4 regions of the Pseudovibrio sp. Ad26 genome follow, and region 1 is predicted to be linked to each of the others. Evidence: riboswitches for the same ligand, from Rfam matches in the RefSeq annotation. Region 1 holds a riboswitch; each other region holds the start of a gene.
What was found. Region 1 has a riboswitch for cobalamin ahead of PsAD26_RS24435 (energy-coupling factor ABC transporter permease). Riboswitches for the same ligand answer to the same signal wherever they lie in the genome.
Positions count from the first base shown of each region.

Region 2: another riboswitch for cobalamin. It lies ahead of nrdH (glutaredoxin-like protein NrdH); the one in region 1 lies ahead of PsAD26_RS24435 (energy-coupling factor ABC transporter permease).
Region 3: another riboswitch for cobalamin. It lies ahead of cobU (bifunctional adenosylcobinamide kinase/adenosylcobinamide-phosphate guanylyltransferase); the one in region 1 lies ahead of PsAD26_RS24435 (energy-coupling factor ABC transporter permease).
Region 4: another riboswitch for cobalamin. It lies ahead of PsAD26_RS13875 (TonB-dependent receptor); the one in region 1 lies ahead of PsAD26_RS24435 (energy-coupling factor ABC transporter permease).

Region 1 covers NZ_LMCE01000146.1:152,210-156,280, forward strand. The annotation lists gene ettA (energy-dependent translational throttle protein EttA) at 1-1,106, opposite strand, end outside; gene PsAD26_RS24435 (energy-coupling factor ABC transporter permease) at 1,331-1,996, opposite strand; cobalamin riboswitch at 2,032-2,243, opposite strand; gene PsAD26_RS24440 (hypothetical protein) at 2,600-3,415, opposite strand; gene PsAD26_RS24445 (EAL domain-containing protein) at 3,842-4,071, shown strand, end outside.
Region 2 covers NZ_LMCE01000109.1:4,524-8,594, reverse strand. The annotation lists gene PsAD26_RS23010 (FecR domain-containing protein) at 1-624, opposite strand, end outside; gene PsAD26_RS23000 (sigma-70 family RNA polymerase sigma factor) at 814-1,308, opposite strand; cobalamin riboswitch at 1,689-1,885, shown strand; gene nrdH (glutaredoxin-like protein NrdH) at 1,986-2,207, shown strand; gene nrdI (class Ib ribonucleoside-diphosphate reductase assembly flavoprotein NrdI) at 2,212-2,616, shown strand; gene nrdE (class 1b ribonucleoside-diphosphate reductase subunit alpha) at 2,598-4,071, shown strand, end outside.
Region 3 covers NZ_LMCE01000088.1:209,351-213,421, reverse strand. The annotation lists gene PsAD26_RS18145 (hypothetical protein) at 26-715, opposite strand; tRNA gene PsAD26_RS18140 (tRNA-Asn) at 1,428-1,502, opposite strand; tRNA gene PsAD26_RS18135 (tRNA-Asn) at 1,542-1,616, opposite strand; tRNA gene PsAD26_RS18130 (tRNA-Asn) at 1,656-1,730, opposite strand; cobalamin riboswitch at 1,991-2,200, shown strand; gene cobU (bifunctional adenosylcobinamide kinase/adenosylcobinamide-phosphate guanylyltransferase) at 2,336-2,896, shown strand; gene cobW (cobalamin biosynthesis protein CobW) at 2,893-4,008, shown strand; gene cobN (cobaltochelatase subunit CobN) at 4,008-4,071, shown strand, end outside.
Region 4 covers NZ_LMCE01000058.1:249,593-253,663, forward strand. The annotation lists gene PsAD26_RS13860 (DMT family transporter) at 1-48, shown strand, start outside; one part of gene PsAD26_RS28850 (IS5 family transposase) at 87-517, opposite strand; one part of gene PsAD26_RS28850 (IS5 family transposase) at 517-844, opposite strand; cobalamin riboswitch at 1,059-1,272, shown strand; gene PsAD26_RS13875 (TonB-dependent receptor) at 1,448-3,259, shown strand; gene PsAD26_RS13880 (ABC transporter substrate-binding protein) at 3,356-4,071, shown strand, end outside.

The DNA of each region.
Region 1 (4,071 bases):
GGCTTTTCCTGCCCGGACAGCATTTTGAAGAGTGTCGACTTACCAGCACCGTTTGGACCGATGATACCAACAATACCACCACGCGGCAGTTTGAAGGACAGGTCATCAATCAACAAACGATCGCCAAAGCCTTTGGAAACGCCTTGAACGTCGATAACGTTGTTACCCAGACGCTCGCCAACAGGGATCAGGATCTGCTCAATAGAAGGCATACGCTCTTCTTGAGCGGTCAACAGAGCATCATAAGCATTGATACGCGCTTTTGACTTGGTCTGACGGCCCTTTGGCGTCATACCCATCCATTCCTGTTCACGCTTGATAGCACGGGAACGAGCCATGTTCTCACGGCCTTCCTGCTCCATACGCTTGGTTTTCTGACCAAGGTAAGTGGAGTAGTTGCCTTCATAAGGAATGCCCTGACCGCGATCGAGCTCCAGAATCCAGCCAGTCACGTTGTCAAGGAAGTAGCGATCGTGGGTAATGATCAGAACTGAACCCTTGAACTCACGCAGATGGCGTTCCAGCCAGTGCACGGTCTCAGCGTCAAGGTGGTTGGTTGGTTCGTCAAGCAGCATCAAGTCAGGCTCGGACAAGAGCAGCTGACACAACGCGATACGGCGACGCTCACCACCAGAAAGGTTGTTTACAGGAGAGTCAGATGGAGGACAGCGAAGCGCTTCCATTGCCATCTCAACCTGGCTTTCCAGGTTCCACAGATCCTGCGCATCAATGATGTCCTGCAGCTGAGCACCTTCATCGGCTGTCTCATCTGAGTAGTTCATCATCAGTTCGTTATAACGATCCAGAAGAGCCTGCTTGTGTGCAACGCCTTCCATCACGTTTTCAAGGACAGTCTTGTCCTCATTCAGCTTTGGTTCCTGCGGCAGATAACCAACCTTGGCACCTTCTGCAGCCCATGCTTCACCAGTGTACTCTTTATCAAGACCAGCCATGATCTTCAAAAGAGTAGACTTACCTGCACCGTTTGGACCAAGGATACCGATTTTCGCATCCGGGTAGAAAGACAGGTGAATATTGTCGAGTACTTTTTTTGCACCGTAGGCCTTGGAGACCCCGTGCATGTGATAGATGAACTGGCGCGCCATGGACTGCCTGCATCTCCTGATCTGTGTAAATAATGAAATCTCTGGAGAGCACTCATAGTGGAAGCAGCGCCATGGGGCAATCCATAACACTTCAACGACGATCAAATCCGTCGCTTTTTCTCCTCAAACGATGAATTTCACGGCAACGATTGATCACTTACACGCAAGAAAAAAGGGCAGCAGATTTACACCACCGCCCTATTAACAAACAAACTTGAAAAAACTTATGCCAGCTTCAGCTGCGGAACCACGGTCAGGTTCCGAACAATTGCATTGCCCTCAACGGCCTTAAGTCCCTTCACTGCGATGAAGGTGACCAATGGCTCACAGGCAACAAGTGCCAGATAAGACAGAGCAAACTGCGCCCAAGCTGTAAATGGCGTAGCCACGTCACCAATCATTAGCCAGAAACCAACCATGCCGGTTACACCAGCATAATACATCGCATCTAACTTCAGGATCTGCGCAAAAGTCAAACGTTTGGTCAGATCCTTAGCGAACAACTGACGGCCACTCAAATAATGTACAGAGATAAGCGGCAGCATCAAAGATAGGCTGTTGACCCCCAAATGGTACATGTCCTGCGGATCAAACGCGAACGCTTGCAACAGCAAGCCGAGCGCAAACCCAAGAAGAACAGGTGTAAATCCCAGTGTCAGATACATGGCCATTGCACCGATAAAATGGAGTTCGGATGCTCCAACGGACATATGGAAGCTCTGCATGAAAATAGAGAAGAAAACCGCAGCCAACAGCGTTTTTACAGGAATCAGCGGATCTTTCATAAATTCTGAGGCCTGCTCTTTGCAGCCCCACACAATAACACCGACTGCACCTGCATTGGCAGCAATAACCTTGGCGGCGGAAACGTAACCCGGTTCAATATGCATATAATATGCTCCTCTTCGCACCCTCCGTGCGGTCATGAGTTTATGTCGTGTCGGGCAGGTTTCCTGGCTCATGGCTTCTGCGTTCTCCGCCTTCCCAGAGATCATCTCCAGTGGCTTTTAAGAAGAACGCACCACGTAACAGTTGCGGGGGCAGCTGCGGCTCGGGCCCATCTTTGGTCATCCCTACCGCATTCCCTTTTCATCCAAGAAGCTTGGCTTCTACAGAACCCAACAGCGGGAATATCCTAAATTATAGGAGAAGACACAACTAGAAATAAGAGGCAGTTGGGATAAGCAACAATCAGAGGAATGCAATGGCCATTTTAACCCGCCAAAGCTGCGGGCAAAAAAAGAGGCGTGTACCCGTTGGTACACGCCTTTAAGAAAGTTGACACTCCCCCATCCGAGTGCCAGCCGAAGCTGTATTTAGAAATATCAGAGTGCCCCACCTCTTCATTGATCTTCATCAAAATAAATAAAATTACCTCAGAAGCATCGGATATTATTTAACATTACAAATGCACTCAGATTTTCAATCGATTAAAACTAGAATAGATCAAATATATCTCATGCAGGTTGCAACGAAGGTCTCAGTATTTTCTATTAGTTCTTACTATAAGTTCTCTCCGAAGGAGCCTGCCACGAATATTTCCTTAGCCAATGCTCCTTAGGAGAAATCACAAAGCTCCATGAGTTTTGCTGCTCTCCAGATTCATCAGGAGTTGAATCTGGTGTGTGAGTAGAAGTATTTTGGCTGGCAGAAATTTGGATTTTAAGCACCCCCTCACCTTTGCCCGCAAGTCTCAGAAAGCCAAGATCACTGTGAGATCGTCCAAGAAAAATCTGAGGTGCTGTACCTATCCTCTCCCAAATCGTTCGAGCAAGATCTGTTGAGGACACTGCAGTCGCGTGGGGAGTAACCTCGATAACTCGAAATCTCGGAAGCCCGTAGTTCAACTCCGCCATAGTGCGATCTACTTCATGGTCTCCAAAGCTTAAAACCCAGATCTGGAAGTGATGTTCTTTCAAAAACCCCACCAACTCTTTCAAAGGCTGGAAGGCGAACTCTCTATACGTTGCACCAACAGCCTTTGGCCCGTGTAATGACAGATGGGCACGCACACTCTCAGAATAATCAGCAAAGCTACCAAAATTATCGCCAGCTTTGGGTGGCATAACTTCATTGTCTGCGCCAGCCAGCACCTCACTCCACAAAGCACCATCGCCAACCAAAACAGCAACACGGTCATCGAGTTTCACATACTCCGGACTCCCTGCCCGAGCCATACGCTCAATGCTTTCCACGATACCATGCCGCGCTGTGGTTGAGCTCCAACTCGGCAAGATATTATCCCGCTCACCGCCAGTTGGCTGCAAGACCGAAACCGCTGAGTATAAGAACAAGCTGGACCACTGCATCACTCAAAACCACCTGAAAGTTGTTTCAGTAAGATGGTGAACTACAATGCACATCAATTGCCCATAAAAAATGAACTAAATACTGTTATGAAAAGAGAAGAGAATCATAATTGACAGCCAACCTCCCTTTTCTCTCAACTTGAAGGCAAATACGAGTATTCACGTATATAAAGAATTTCGTTCAACGAAACATTTACTTACAATTTTCATAAACTTGCTTTGAAAGTGTCAGATAAACGTCATATGCACCGCACTTTTCGATATTTTTTAGAATTAAACACGGTTCATCCCTAGAATTCTTAATAAATGGGCAATAATTTCAAACAATTATGCCGAGGAATTTCCTGGGGTACCCAAATGCATTTTCGAGCCCTCATACTTCCTGTATTGCTCCTTTTCGTTTTAATTGGTTTATCGATACACTTCATGTCAGCGTCGTCGTATGCGTCGATTTTTGATCCTGCGACAGGTGGCCTGCACAATCAGCTCAATCAAGCTGAGCTGCTCACTCAGCAGCAGAACCTATGGACCATATTGTCTGTAGGATTGTTCGCGCTTGGTGTCCTTGGGATACTAATCGTCTATTCCAGTCTGTTTATTCAGGAGCGCATGCGGGCAACCCGGTTTTTCAACCGTGCCCTTCTCCTTATCGCCAT
Region 2 (4,071 bases), on a different contig from region 1:
GACAGAAACCATAGAGCGCCCCTTGTTGATGTTGAAGCGGGTACCTAGCACTGTTGTCGTGGTATCGCCGGTTGTAACAACAAATGGTCTGTCCGCATCCGGTGCTACATCAAATAGCACTTCCCCTCTCATCAGGTTCACCTTTCGCTGGTCTGCGGCAAAATTCAATTCAACAGCTGAATAAGCAGAGAGGTAGATCTTCGAACCATCTTGAAGACGTATTTCTTTTGACTGGGCAACATCTGTTTTATGGTCTGCATATATCCAAATCATGAGATGTGGAATCAAAGAGATGCTTGAAAGTAAGAGGAAAATGCAAGCAAAACCGACGGTAAGATGCGGTCGAATTTTTGCAAAGAGGCTTTTATGCGCAACAGCGAGCTGAGCTATTTCACCCGTATTGACATTCGGCTCCAAACTCTCTTGCCCCAGTTGACCAAGTAAAGAAGATGTTTGAGTTACCCTCTTCCAAACATTCGAATGTTCAGGATGCTGATTTAGCCAACTTTCAAATTCCTGCCTAACCTGTGGGTCTTCCGGGTACTCTTCCAAAAGGATAAACCAATCGATTGCAGCATCTTCCGTTGTTGAACGCCTTTCAATCCTTCGATCTGAATGTTTCATTGGCTTAATCCTGAAATGATTTTGGTACTCGGAATGGCTATGAAGTTGTCCTTCCTAAGAAGAGACGATTGGATGACTGTCTTTTTCGAAAAGAAATCAAAAGACCTCTTAAAACCCTCGATTACAAATGTCAGGACTGCTGTTTCATAAAAGCCTAGGTCTTTAAAGTCGGACTGGTAGTTTATGCCGCTATCTCTTTGCATTCAGCACCTTCATGCAGTGCTTAATACCAGTATGCAAGTGCTCATGGGTTTGCGTCACAGAAAGGTTTAAACGGCTAGCAATTTCTCTTAGCTTAAGCCCCTCCAGACGGTGCAATTCAACGACTTTGCGTGTTATTTGTGGTAATTCGGCAAGCGCTTTTATGACCAGTTTAAGCTCCTGTTTGCCGGCTAACGCACTCTCCTGAGTTGGCTTTTGTTCCGAATAGGATGTAATTGGAGTTTCATGATCAAATCTCTGAAGTTCCCGTTGTTGCTTGCGCAATTGGTCGATGCAAAGATTGTGAACGATACGACGAAGGTAGCTGTCTGGTGCGTTGGGTGATTTGGAGCCAATCCGTAGGAAGGCATCCTGAACAATGTCCTCACTGAGCGCCCAGTCTTTGGTTATGGATGCAGCATAGCGGACCAGCCCCTCGTAATTTTTTGTATGTATTTTTACATGCTGTTGGGATTTGGTCACGAAACGGAGCCGTTCACTAAAACGAGTATACGGGGAAATTGCAACCATTATATGATTTAATATGAGTATAATAGTCAAGTTATATTGTTGGTTGATTATCAGACAATTGCGCTCGCTATTGGTGTTCTTTAAGTGAAAGAGCGCGTGTGTAATACGAATTTGAAACTGGTTGCAGCAAACAGCATCAGGTAACGAGGGTAAGAAACTATGATCGTTGTATTAAATGGCGATTTGCGAAGCACGGCGCCAACTCAAAAACTCCGTTAAAAGTATAGGATAGGCCCCTCAAAACTGGGGTGAGGTATAGATACTGCTTCCAAACTCCACAGCATTAAATTGTGTAAAGTCATCCATATGTTGACCCACACTTACGTAAATGCACTATATGAGGCGTTCTTGGTTCTTGCGAGATGACTCGCAAGCTAAGAGGGAAGCTGGTGAAAATCCGGCACTGCCCCCGCAACTGTAAGCAGCGAGCAGGCGTTCGCTCATACCACTGGAGATGTTCTTCGGGAAGGTAGAAGGCCTGTGTTGGAGCTGTGTAGTCAGGAGACCTGCCAAGAGACTTTTAACAACCACAGGCGGAGGGCCTGAGCGGGTTGTGAGCAGGTCTGCCTTATGCGTGGGTCCCTGTCTCTCATCCCCAGCCTCTTCTCCTATGCTACGGGGACTAAAGCATGAGCATTACCGTATATTCCAAGCCTGCCTGTGTGCAGTGCACCGCAACCACTCGTGCGCTGGACAGCGCTGGAATCTCCTACGACGTGATTGACCTTTCTCAGGACACAGATGCTTTTGCTGCTGTGCAAGAACTTGGATACCGCCAGGTACCTGTTGTTGTCACAGGTGACCAACATTGGGCGGGTTTTCGCCCAGACAAGATAAGCGCGCTCGCCTGATACGTTGAGCGGGCTCGTCTATTTCTCAAGCCCATCTGGAAACACACATCGCTTTGTTGAATGCCTCGGCCACCCGGCTGAGCGCATACCGTATCGCACGTCTGAACCTATGTTGCAGATGGCGGATCCCTTTGTGCTCATCACACCAACATATGCGGATGGTGAGGGGCGAGGGGCGGTGCACAAACAGGTGATCCGTTTCTTGAATGATGCGGCCAATCGAAATTTGCTGCGAGGCGTCATCGCCTCGGGCAATCGCAATTTTGGGGCGTTTTTCGCTCATGCAGGGACAATTATTGCCGCGAAATGCAGTTGCCCATGCCTTTACAAGTTTGAACTTGCAGGCACGGAAACAGACATTGCGCGGGTTCGTCAGGGGCTAGATTTATTTTGGAAGCAACAACATTAGAGCAATCGGTGAATAGTCCGCAGGGACTTGATTACCATGCACTGAACGCCATGCTGAACCTCTATGATGTAGAAGGCAAAATCCAGTTTGAGGCTGACCGTCAGTCTGCACGTCAATACTTTTTGGAACATGTGAACCAGAACACCGTTTTCTTTCACTCTTTGGAGGAAAAACTCACCTACTTGGTGCGCGAGAATTACTATGAAGCGGAAGTTCTGGAGCAATACGACCCGGCGTTTGTGAAAGCCATTTTTGTGGCTACGTATGAGCGGAAGTTCCGTTTTCCGACTTTCCTTGGAGCGTTCAAATTCTACACTAGTTATGCGTTGAAGACGTTTGATGGCAAACGTTATCTGGAGCGCTATGAAGACCGCGTCGTTATGGTGGCGCTGGCGCTGGCACGTAGTGATGAAAACCTTGCCATGCGGATGATGGATGAAATCATTTCCAGCCGCTTTCAGCCTGCAACGCCTACTTTTCTGAATGCAGGCAAAAAGCAGCGCGGTGAGCTGATTTCCTGCTTCCTGCTGCGTCTGGAAGACAACATGGAGTCGATTGGCCGTTCCATCAACTCCGCATTGCAACTGTCCAAGCGCGGTGGTGGTGTTGCCTTGCTGCTGACCAACCTGCGCGAGTCTGGCGCTCCGATTAAGGGCGTTGAAAACCAGTCCTCTGGTGTCGTACCTGTGATGAAGTTGTTGGAAGATAGTTTCAGCTATGCCAACCAGTTGGGTGCCCGTCAGGGGGCTGGAGCAGTCTACCTGAATGCACATCACCCGGACATTCTGAACTTTCTCGATACCAAGCGCGAAAATGCTGACGAAAAGGTCCGCATCAAAACCCTTTCCCTTGGTGTGGTTATTCCGGATATCACCTTCCAGCTCGCTAAGCAGAACGAGGAAATGTACCTGTTCTCGCCTCACGACGTGGAGAAGGTTTACGGCGTACCGTTCTCAGAAATCTCTGTGACAGATAAATACCGCGAAATGGTGGATAATCCGAAGATCCGCAAAAGGAAAATGCGGGCTCGTGACTTCTTCCAGTTGCTGGCAGAGATCCAGTTCGAAAGTGGCTATCCATACATTTTGTTTGAGGACACTGCAAACGCCGCTAATCCCGTGGCCGGGCGTATCAACATGTCCAATCTGTGTTCAGAAATCCTGCAGGTGAACGAGGCAAGCACGTTTAAAGACGATCTGTCCTACGCCCATCTTGGCTCAGATATCTCCTGCAACCTTGGCTCGCTCAATATTGCCAAGGCCATGGATGGCGGGGATTTGGGGGCAACGGTTGAGACGGCCATTCGCGCACTGACGGCGGTTTCTGGGATGAGCGCAATCGACTCTGTGCCCTCCGTGCGCCGTGGTAATGACGAGAGCCACGCCATTGGCCTTGGACAGATGAACCTGCACGGTTTTCTTGCGCGAGAGCTTGTTCACTATGGCAGCCCTGAGG
Region 3 (4,071 bases), on a different contig from region 1:
CGATTTGCGCGCAGTCCAGTCTTCGTCAGGACCTGCTTTCCAGCCAGGTGATGGCATCCTTGGTGGCTTTCCAGAGGATCTCACCGTTCTCGCCCGCGCGCAGCATGAAGGAGTTATGGACTTCCTTTGGGACGGGCTGCACTTCCAGCAGGTTCACCTGCGTATCCAATGCCGGGGCAAAAGCTTCCTTGCGGGTGATGACAAAGCGCTCATCGGTTGGCACGCGGGACTGGTCTTTCTTCAGGCTGGCAGACTGCAGTGCTTTGTTGTGAGTGGCAGGTTGCATCACTGTGACGGCTATGGCTCTGCCATCTGGCAGCAGGTGCGTCTCATTTTGCTGGACCTCGGAATTGTAGATGACTTCGCCGTGGGTATCGATCAGCTCGACCCACAGGGTCTTGCGGCCCTCAATTTCCACCTCACCAACCCAGATGGACAAATCGCTCTCTAATGGATCGGCGTAGGGTGTTTTGGAGGGCGGAGCAACGGTGACGGCCAGATAATCCTCTGGCATGGCGTAGGTGTTGCCGTTGTCGGACTTTTCGATGAGCTGAGGGCCTGATGTTGTGGCAGGTGCGGAGGCGGGTGGCGTTTCTGCGTGCGAAGGCGCAGCCAAAGCGAGTGGCGCAGCGATGCAGGCGGCAAGAAACACTGATCTTGTGAGGTGCAACTTGAAGGTTTGCGGCAGACCGCAGGATGGTAACAGACTACTCATTTATGGCTCCCTGACTTTTACGCAGCAACTTTCCCAGAGGGGGCGCCTTATTATGTGCACTTCACTAGTCGTCACTTAGTAGTGATTATGGTAATATGCACTAGATATATTAGAGGTATACGCATTTACTTAGAGTATCTATGCCATAATAATTGTATATAAATTATGTTTCGCGTATTTATACTTTCAGGCTATTTAAATGCTATTATGTAAAATTTTCATTGCGTTGATTTGCTATAGGATTTGGATAGAACTGTGATGTAGGTCGCAGTTTGTACATATGGCAAAAAAAACTAGTATTTTTCCGTATGAGCTAAGTTTTTGAAAGAACAGCGCTTCATTTCGGCCAATTTTTTGTGGGTGCCAAGGGCTGTCGGGCGGCATTTGGGCTCGTTGCTGATATGCACAGCTCTCCAGACTTATGAACTCCCTGAAAATTGAAGGAGCCGGTGCTGGATCAGTGGGTCGCCATGTGCAGGATCAGGGTGAGTTTTAGCGCAAAATGGAACGCCTCCGCTTTTGTGCGGAAGAGAGTTCTACCCAAATGGACTTTATGTCTTCGGCCAGCGGCACTTGATAGTGCTGCGCCTTCGCTTCGCGTGAACATGGTTTTCTACCCATCATTTTTCTTGTTTTCTGGATAGACGCGCACGCACGTGTTTTGTGAAGAGAAGAGGTGTTTAAGTAGAAGGGGAGGATAAAGAGAAAAATATGGCTCCCCGGGCCGGATTCGAACCAGCGACCAAGCGGTTAACAGCCGCTTGCTCTACCACTGAGCTACCGGGGATCATACTATGTTGCCATTGGCGGCGATCGATAAAAGAAGTGGCTCCCCGGGCCGGATTCGAACCAGCGACCAAGCGGTTAACAGCCGCTTGCTCTACCACTGAGCTACCGGGGATCACGATGATCTTGCCGTATGGCTGCAAACGAAAAAGAATGGCTCCCCGGGCCGGATTCGAACCAGCGACCAAGCGGTTAACAGCCGCTTGCTCTACCACTGAGCTACCGGGGATCATGACACCCTTGCGAGTTTGCCTCGCCGTTTGCGTGAGGAGGCTTTTACAGAGGCATGTTGTGTTTGCCAAGTCGTTTTTTGCGTATTTTTCGATTTGTGGACAGTTTCTCTATTTTTTTATTGAGATATCCAAGGGGGTTAGCCAGAAATCTCCAAAAACCGCGGATTTTGCGGGTTTGATTTTCTGGTGATGTTGGAATCCTCACAAAGACAATTGACAGGAGAGCTGATTGCGCCGCACATTGAAGGCCAGAACTCCAGTTTCTTTTTGTTCCGGCTCAGGCTTTGGAATGACAAGATTAAACGGGAATGCGGTTCCATATTTTATGGAGACAAGCCGCAGCTGCCCCCGCAACTGTGAGCGGTGAGACCTTAGCGAAAATCCCACTGGCCTTTTAAGGGCTGGGAAGGGGCTATGGTCGGTTGAGCCGCAAGCCAGGAGACCGGCTGGAGATATGATTTGACATAGGACTGCTGTCGGGTGGACGGCGAGAGGTGCTCATGACACATGTTTTTCTGTCTCCGTGCGAGACAGTTGCTCGACTTTCATATTCCCCAGGTGAAGCCCCGGCTTCTATATGCTTGCTGGCCAGCTAACAAAGATGGCTGAACAGAGAGGCGACCTTCGTGTTCGCCATTGCTTGGTTACGGGCGGTGCTCGTTCCGGGAAAAGCGCATATGCGGAAAAGCTGGTCATAAGCAGCGGGCGACGCCCGACTTATATTGCGACAGGCCAGGCCTTTGACGGTGAAATGGAGGAACGCATCGTGCATCATAAGGTGCAGCGTGGCGACCTTTGGGACACTGTTGAGGAGCCGTTGGAGCTTGTGCGCGTGCTGAAAACGCATGCCAGCAGCGATCGTGCGATCCTCGTTGATTGCCTGACACTTTGGCTTTCCAACCTTATGCATGCGGAGCGGGACTGGACCGTGGAGCTGGAGCGGCTTCAGGCAGTTCTTAGCTCTTTGCCATGCCCCGTTGTGTTTGTTGGCAATGAAGTGGGCATGGGCATTGTGCCTGAAAACGCCATGGCCCGCGCCTTTCGAGATGAAGCTGGACGCCTGAACCAGCGTATCGCCGACCTCTGCCATTTTGTGATGTTTGTGGCTGCTGGACAGCCTTTGCAGCTGAAGCCTGCTGTTTTTCCGGAGATTTCCCTATGACTGTTTCTTTTGCTGCGCCTTCTAAAAAAATCCCTGCTGTCATTATCACTGGTTTTCTGGGTGCCGGAAAAACAACGCTGGTGCGTAACCTGCTGATGAAGGCACAGAACAAGCGCATTGCGCTGATCGTCAATGAATTCGGTGAGATGGGCTTTGATGGCTCATTGGTCAATGGCTGTGCTGACCCGGACTGTTCTGCTGATGAAGTGGTGGAGCTGGCCAACGGCTGCATTTGTTGCACAGTAGCTGATGATTTTCTGCCAACCATGGAGATGCTTCTGGAGCGCGAGCAGGTGCCGGATGTTGTTGTGATTGAAACCTCTGGCCTTGCCCTGCCACAGCCGTTGGTGCGTGCGTTCAACTGGCCTTCTGTCAAGCCGCGCGTGACCGTTGACAGTGTGGTGACCGTGGTAGACGCACCGGCTGTTGCTGCTGGCAAAGTGGCCTGCGATGAAGAGGCTGTTGCTGCGCAGCGGGCAGCGGATGATGCGCTGGACCATGAAAGCCCGGTGGAAGAGTTGTTTGCTGATCAGCTGACCTGTGCTGACCTTGTTGTGCTTTCCAAAGCTGATCTTTTGACTGAAGCAGAATTGGCGGCTGTCAAGCAGACGATCCGTGGCCGTGTTCGCGATGGAGTTGAGATTGTTTCTGCCTCTCATGGTGAGCTGGCGCTGGATGTTCTGCTTGGGCGGGATGCTGGTGCAGAAGATGATATGGACTTGCGCCTTTCTCACCATGAAGCACAGCATGCTCACGACCACGACCACGACCACGACCACGACCACGACCACGACCACCATCATCATCACGAACATTCTCATGATGATTTTGAGAGCTTTGTTTTGCCGGTTCGCCGCTTTGCCTCTCTAGAAGAGGTTAAGGCTCAGGTGGAAACGGCCATGAAGGTTTCTGGTGTGCTGCGCATTAAGGGTAGTGTGGTGGTGGATGGCAAAACCGCGCCTGTGCTGGTGCAGGCGGTTGGGCCGCGTGTGGAAGCGTGGTTTGCAGCTGGCAGTGAAAGCCATTCCAAGCTGGTAGTGATTGGCCTTGCGGGGCTGGACAAGCACAGTGTGCAGGCTGCGCTCAGTGAATTTGAACTGGTTAAGCGCTGATGCACGTACTTGTCGGACAGTCACGCCGATTGGATGATGGAGAAGAGGCCGTCGACCTTGAGC
Region 4 (4,071 bases), on a different contig from region 1:
GGCGCACTCCTTGTCATTCTCGGCTGTGCTTTGATTTTCATGAGCTAAACAAACGAGAAGGCAGCGATGCGGCCTAGGCTCAGGACTCATAGCCAGAATATGACGGTTGCAGCGATGTAGATTGCGGATTTGAATATACTGGCACAGCGATCATATCGCATTGCAATACGTCGCCAGTCCTTAAGCTTGGCGAACAGGTTTTCGACCTTATGCCGTTTTCTGTAAGTTCTGGTGGAATACGGGACTTTCTTTTTGCGGGTTTTGCGTGACGGAATGCAGGCTTCAATATTCTGATCTGTCACGGTTTTTCTGACCTTGTTGCTGTCATAGCCCCGATCTGCAATCACGACCCTGGCAGCAGGCAGATCCGGCAATAGCACCTCAGCTCCCTTATAATCACTGGTTTGCCCAGCTGTCAGATGAAGCCGGATCGGACGGCCTGCGCCATCACCAACAGCGTGCAGCTTTGTGTTCATTCCCCCTTTTGTACGCCCGATCAGGCGCGGGCCACAGCCCCCTTTTTGAGACTTGAAGCAGTGCGGTGAGCTTTAAGGTGTGTTGCATCGATCATCAAGACATCAGCCTCAGGGCCTGTAGGTCTGGCCAGTTCCTCAAAGATCTTTTCAAAAAGACCTTTGTGCGACCAACGCACAAACCGGTTATATAAGGTCTTGTGCGGGCCATATTCCTGGGGTGCATCCCGCCAGCGTAATCCATTGCGAATAATAAAGATAATACCACTTAACACACGTCGATCATCAACCCGTGGCCGGCCATGTGATTTAGGAAAGAAGGGGCACAGGCGCTCCATCTGAGGTTCAGTTAGCCAGAATAAATCACTCACATCAAAGCTCCGGTTTGGCTGAAGTGAATCAGACAAAACACCAAAAATCAATGGGTCCTGAGCCTAAGCATCCCTAGCAGGTGCGGCCTTAAGTGGTCGCACCGCAAGATATGGTGATGTGCTCTCTCCAGCAAATTCTGTGAGTTTAGCTGGCAATTGGTCGAATTTTATCAAGTTCCTCGCTCAGCCAGTTGACGGAAGCCCCTGAAATCTGATCAATAGCCGGGCATTTGGTATTTTTGTCGATCAGATGAAAATGAAAAGGGAACACGGTCCATTTGGAAAAGCCGTGGCTGCCCCCGCAACTGTAAGCGTAGAGTTGTTGCTCACACATGCCACTGATGCAGCTGTTTAAAGCGGTGTTGGGAAGGCGGAGCAACAATAAGGACGCGCAAGCCAGGAGACCTGCCAGATGCAGTCACTCACCCACGGTACGGGGCGTGCTAAGGGGCGGTATTCCGTTCAGGTGACATTCACAGTGCGTCTGAGTGGTGATGAATCTGACTTTGTTTCAACGGGTTAGAACCAAGTTTCTTCAAAGACGCACAATGCAATCAACAGCATGGCCTCCAACATGGATGCTGTGAATGATGGACCAAACTCGTGCGTAACACATCTTGGATCGCAGCTACTCTAAAGTCCAGCGTAGCCCTCTCAGCACTCTTCAGTTCAACTCTTATCTCATCCGCAAACGAGACAGAGCTCGATGACATCATCGTCATCGCCAACAGAACGGAAACCGAAGCCGGTAAAGTCGGCTCCACAACACATGTCGTGACCGAAGAAGACCTAAAGAACGACGGCGCTACGTTTGTCTCCGAATACCTGACAAAACTCCCGGGAATTTCATTTTCGCAAAATGGTGGCGCGGGAAAAACAAGCTCTCTACGCATTCGAGGTATGAGTGGTTATTACACAAAGATTTTGTTGGATGGTGTCGATATTGCTGACCCGTCTGGTACGCAAGTTGAAGCTCGCCTTGAGCATGTCTTACTTAATGATGTTGAACGTATCGAGATCCTAAAAGGCTCGCATAGTGCATTATATGGCGGCCAAGCGGTTGGAGGTGTTATCAATATCATCACCAAACGCGCTGCGCCGGGCACCGTGAAGCATAATGTCGCCATTGAGGGTGGCAGCTATGGAACTGTCAACGCGTCCTATGGATTTCAAGCGGCGACTGAAACAGCAGATATCGCAGTGAACGTGCAGCGCTACCATACCGATGGATTTAGTGCGCAAACCCCAAAAAGTGACACAGCAGATGAAGATGGTTATGAGAACCTGACCTTTTCTGCAAAAGGTTCAGTCGATGTCACAGAGGCTCTGAACCTATATTTTGTTGCTCGAGGCACGGATGGTCACAGCGAGTTTGATGGATTTAATAACCCTGATGCACGTAATGAGCAGGACTACCGTCAGTATATAGGCAAGTTGGGTGCAAATTTTGCGTGGTTGGATGATAGGATGTCAACTGACGCCTCATTCCAGATAGTCGATACAACACGCAAGTATTACGGTGACAATCCAGGAACTTACAAAGGCGATCGCTACAAGTTTGATGTCCTCAACACTTTTGAAGCAACAGACGAAATCACGCTGAACTTTGGTGGTGATTGGATGCATGAGGACTACGCAGAATACGGAAGCAGTAGGATCTTTGGTGGCTTTGCTGAGATTATGGTTGAGCCATCTGATGAGCTAAGCCTCTCTCTTTCATCACGTCTGGATCATCATTCTCGTTTTGGTACATACTGGTCTGGTCGCGCTACAACGTCCTACCGAATTATTGAGGGAACACGTTTTCGCTCAAGCTTTGGCAATGGCTTCCGTGCGCCATCGCTGAATGAGCTTTTTGGCAAATGGGGAGCAAATCCTGATTTGAAGCCAGAGACGAGCGTGAGCTTTGATGTTGGCGTCGATCAGGAGTTTTTCGACGGTAAACTACGGTTTGGCGCAACTTACTTCCATATTATGACTGAAGACCTTATCGACTATACCAGTAAGTACGAGCAGATTGACGGCTTGTCTCGTAGCCAAGGTGCGGAGCTTTCTGCTAACTGGGATGTTCTCGACAATCTGAGCGTCAATGCTGCCTACACTTACACATGGGCTGTTGGACCAGACAAAAAACGTCTGCGCCGTGTACCGCTGCATGACGTGAATGTAGGGGCAACTTATAAGCCGGTGGATGTACTATCTCTCAACCTCAACACCAGTTATGTCTCTGGCATTGAAGATAACGGTGAGCTCGACGACTTCGTTCTGGTCAATGCCAAAGCCGCTTACCAGTACACCGAGAATTTAACGTTCCACGTCCGCGGTGAAAACCTGTTGGATCAGGATTATGAGCGGATCAGAGACTATCAGACACCAGGTCTTTCCGTTTACGCTGGTCTTACTGCCAGTTTCTGATTAAGTATGCCGCTCGGTGAATGCTGAGCGGCATCTTGCAGGGAAAGCTCTGCTTGGGTTGCCTTCCAATTTATGTACGCCTCTCAAAAGGTCGAAATGCGAAATAAGATCAAAAAGATCATGCAAATGGCGTTTCTGGTGGGTCTGGTGATCAGTCCTGCTGTTGCACGCGCTGACCAGAATGAGGCTGAGGCACCTGGGCGAGTTGTCTCCATGAACCTGTGCACCGACCAGTTCTCCATGCTGCTCGCAGACAAAGAGCAACTGGTATCAGTCTCCAGATTAGCGTCTGACCCAACGCTCTCCGTAATGAGCGAAGAGGCAAAGGCTTACCCAGTCAACTTTGGTGGCGCAGAAGAAATCTATCTGATGAACCCGGATCTGGTGATCGCAGGGACGTACACAAATCAAACCACAGTCCAGATGCTGCGTGGTCTTGGGATAACGGTGGTCCAGGTACCACCCGTTCGGACTATCTCCGACATCGCCAAAGAGCTGCGACGTCTCGGTAAGGTATTGGGACGTGAACAACAAGCTGAAGCGCTTGCACAACAGTTCACCTCTGAAATCCAACAGTTAATCGACGCCCAGCCAGATGAACAAGCACGGGCAGGGGTCTACTACGCCAATGGGTACACGGCGGGAGACGGTAGCCTTGTCAATGAGTTGATCACCACTGCTGGCCTGCAGAATATTGCCAATAATCTGGGCTTGAAGGGCACGAGCAAGCTGCCTTTGGAGCTGCTGATCCTCGAAGACCCACAGTTGCTTGTTGAGGGCACGCAGTTCTCAGACAAGCCAGCACTGGCTTT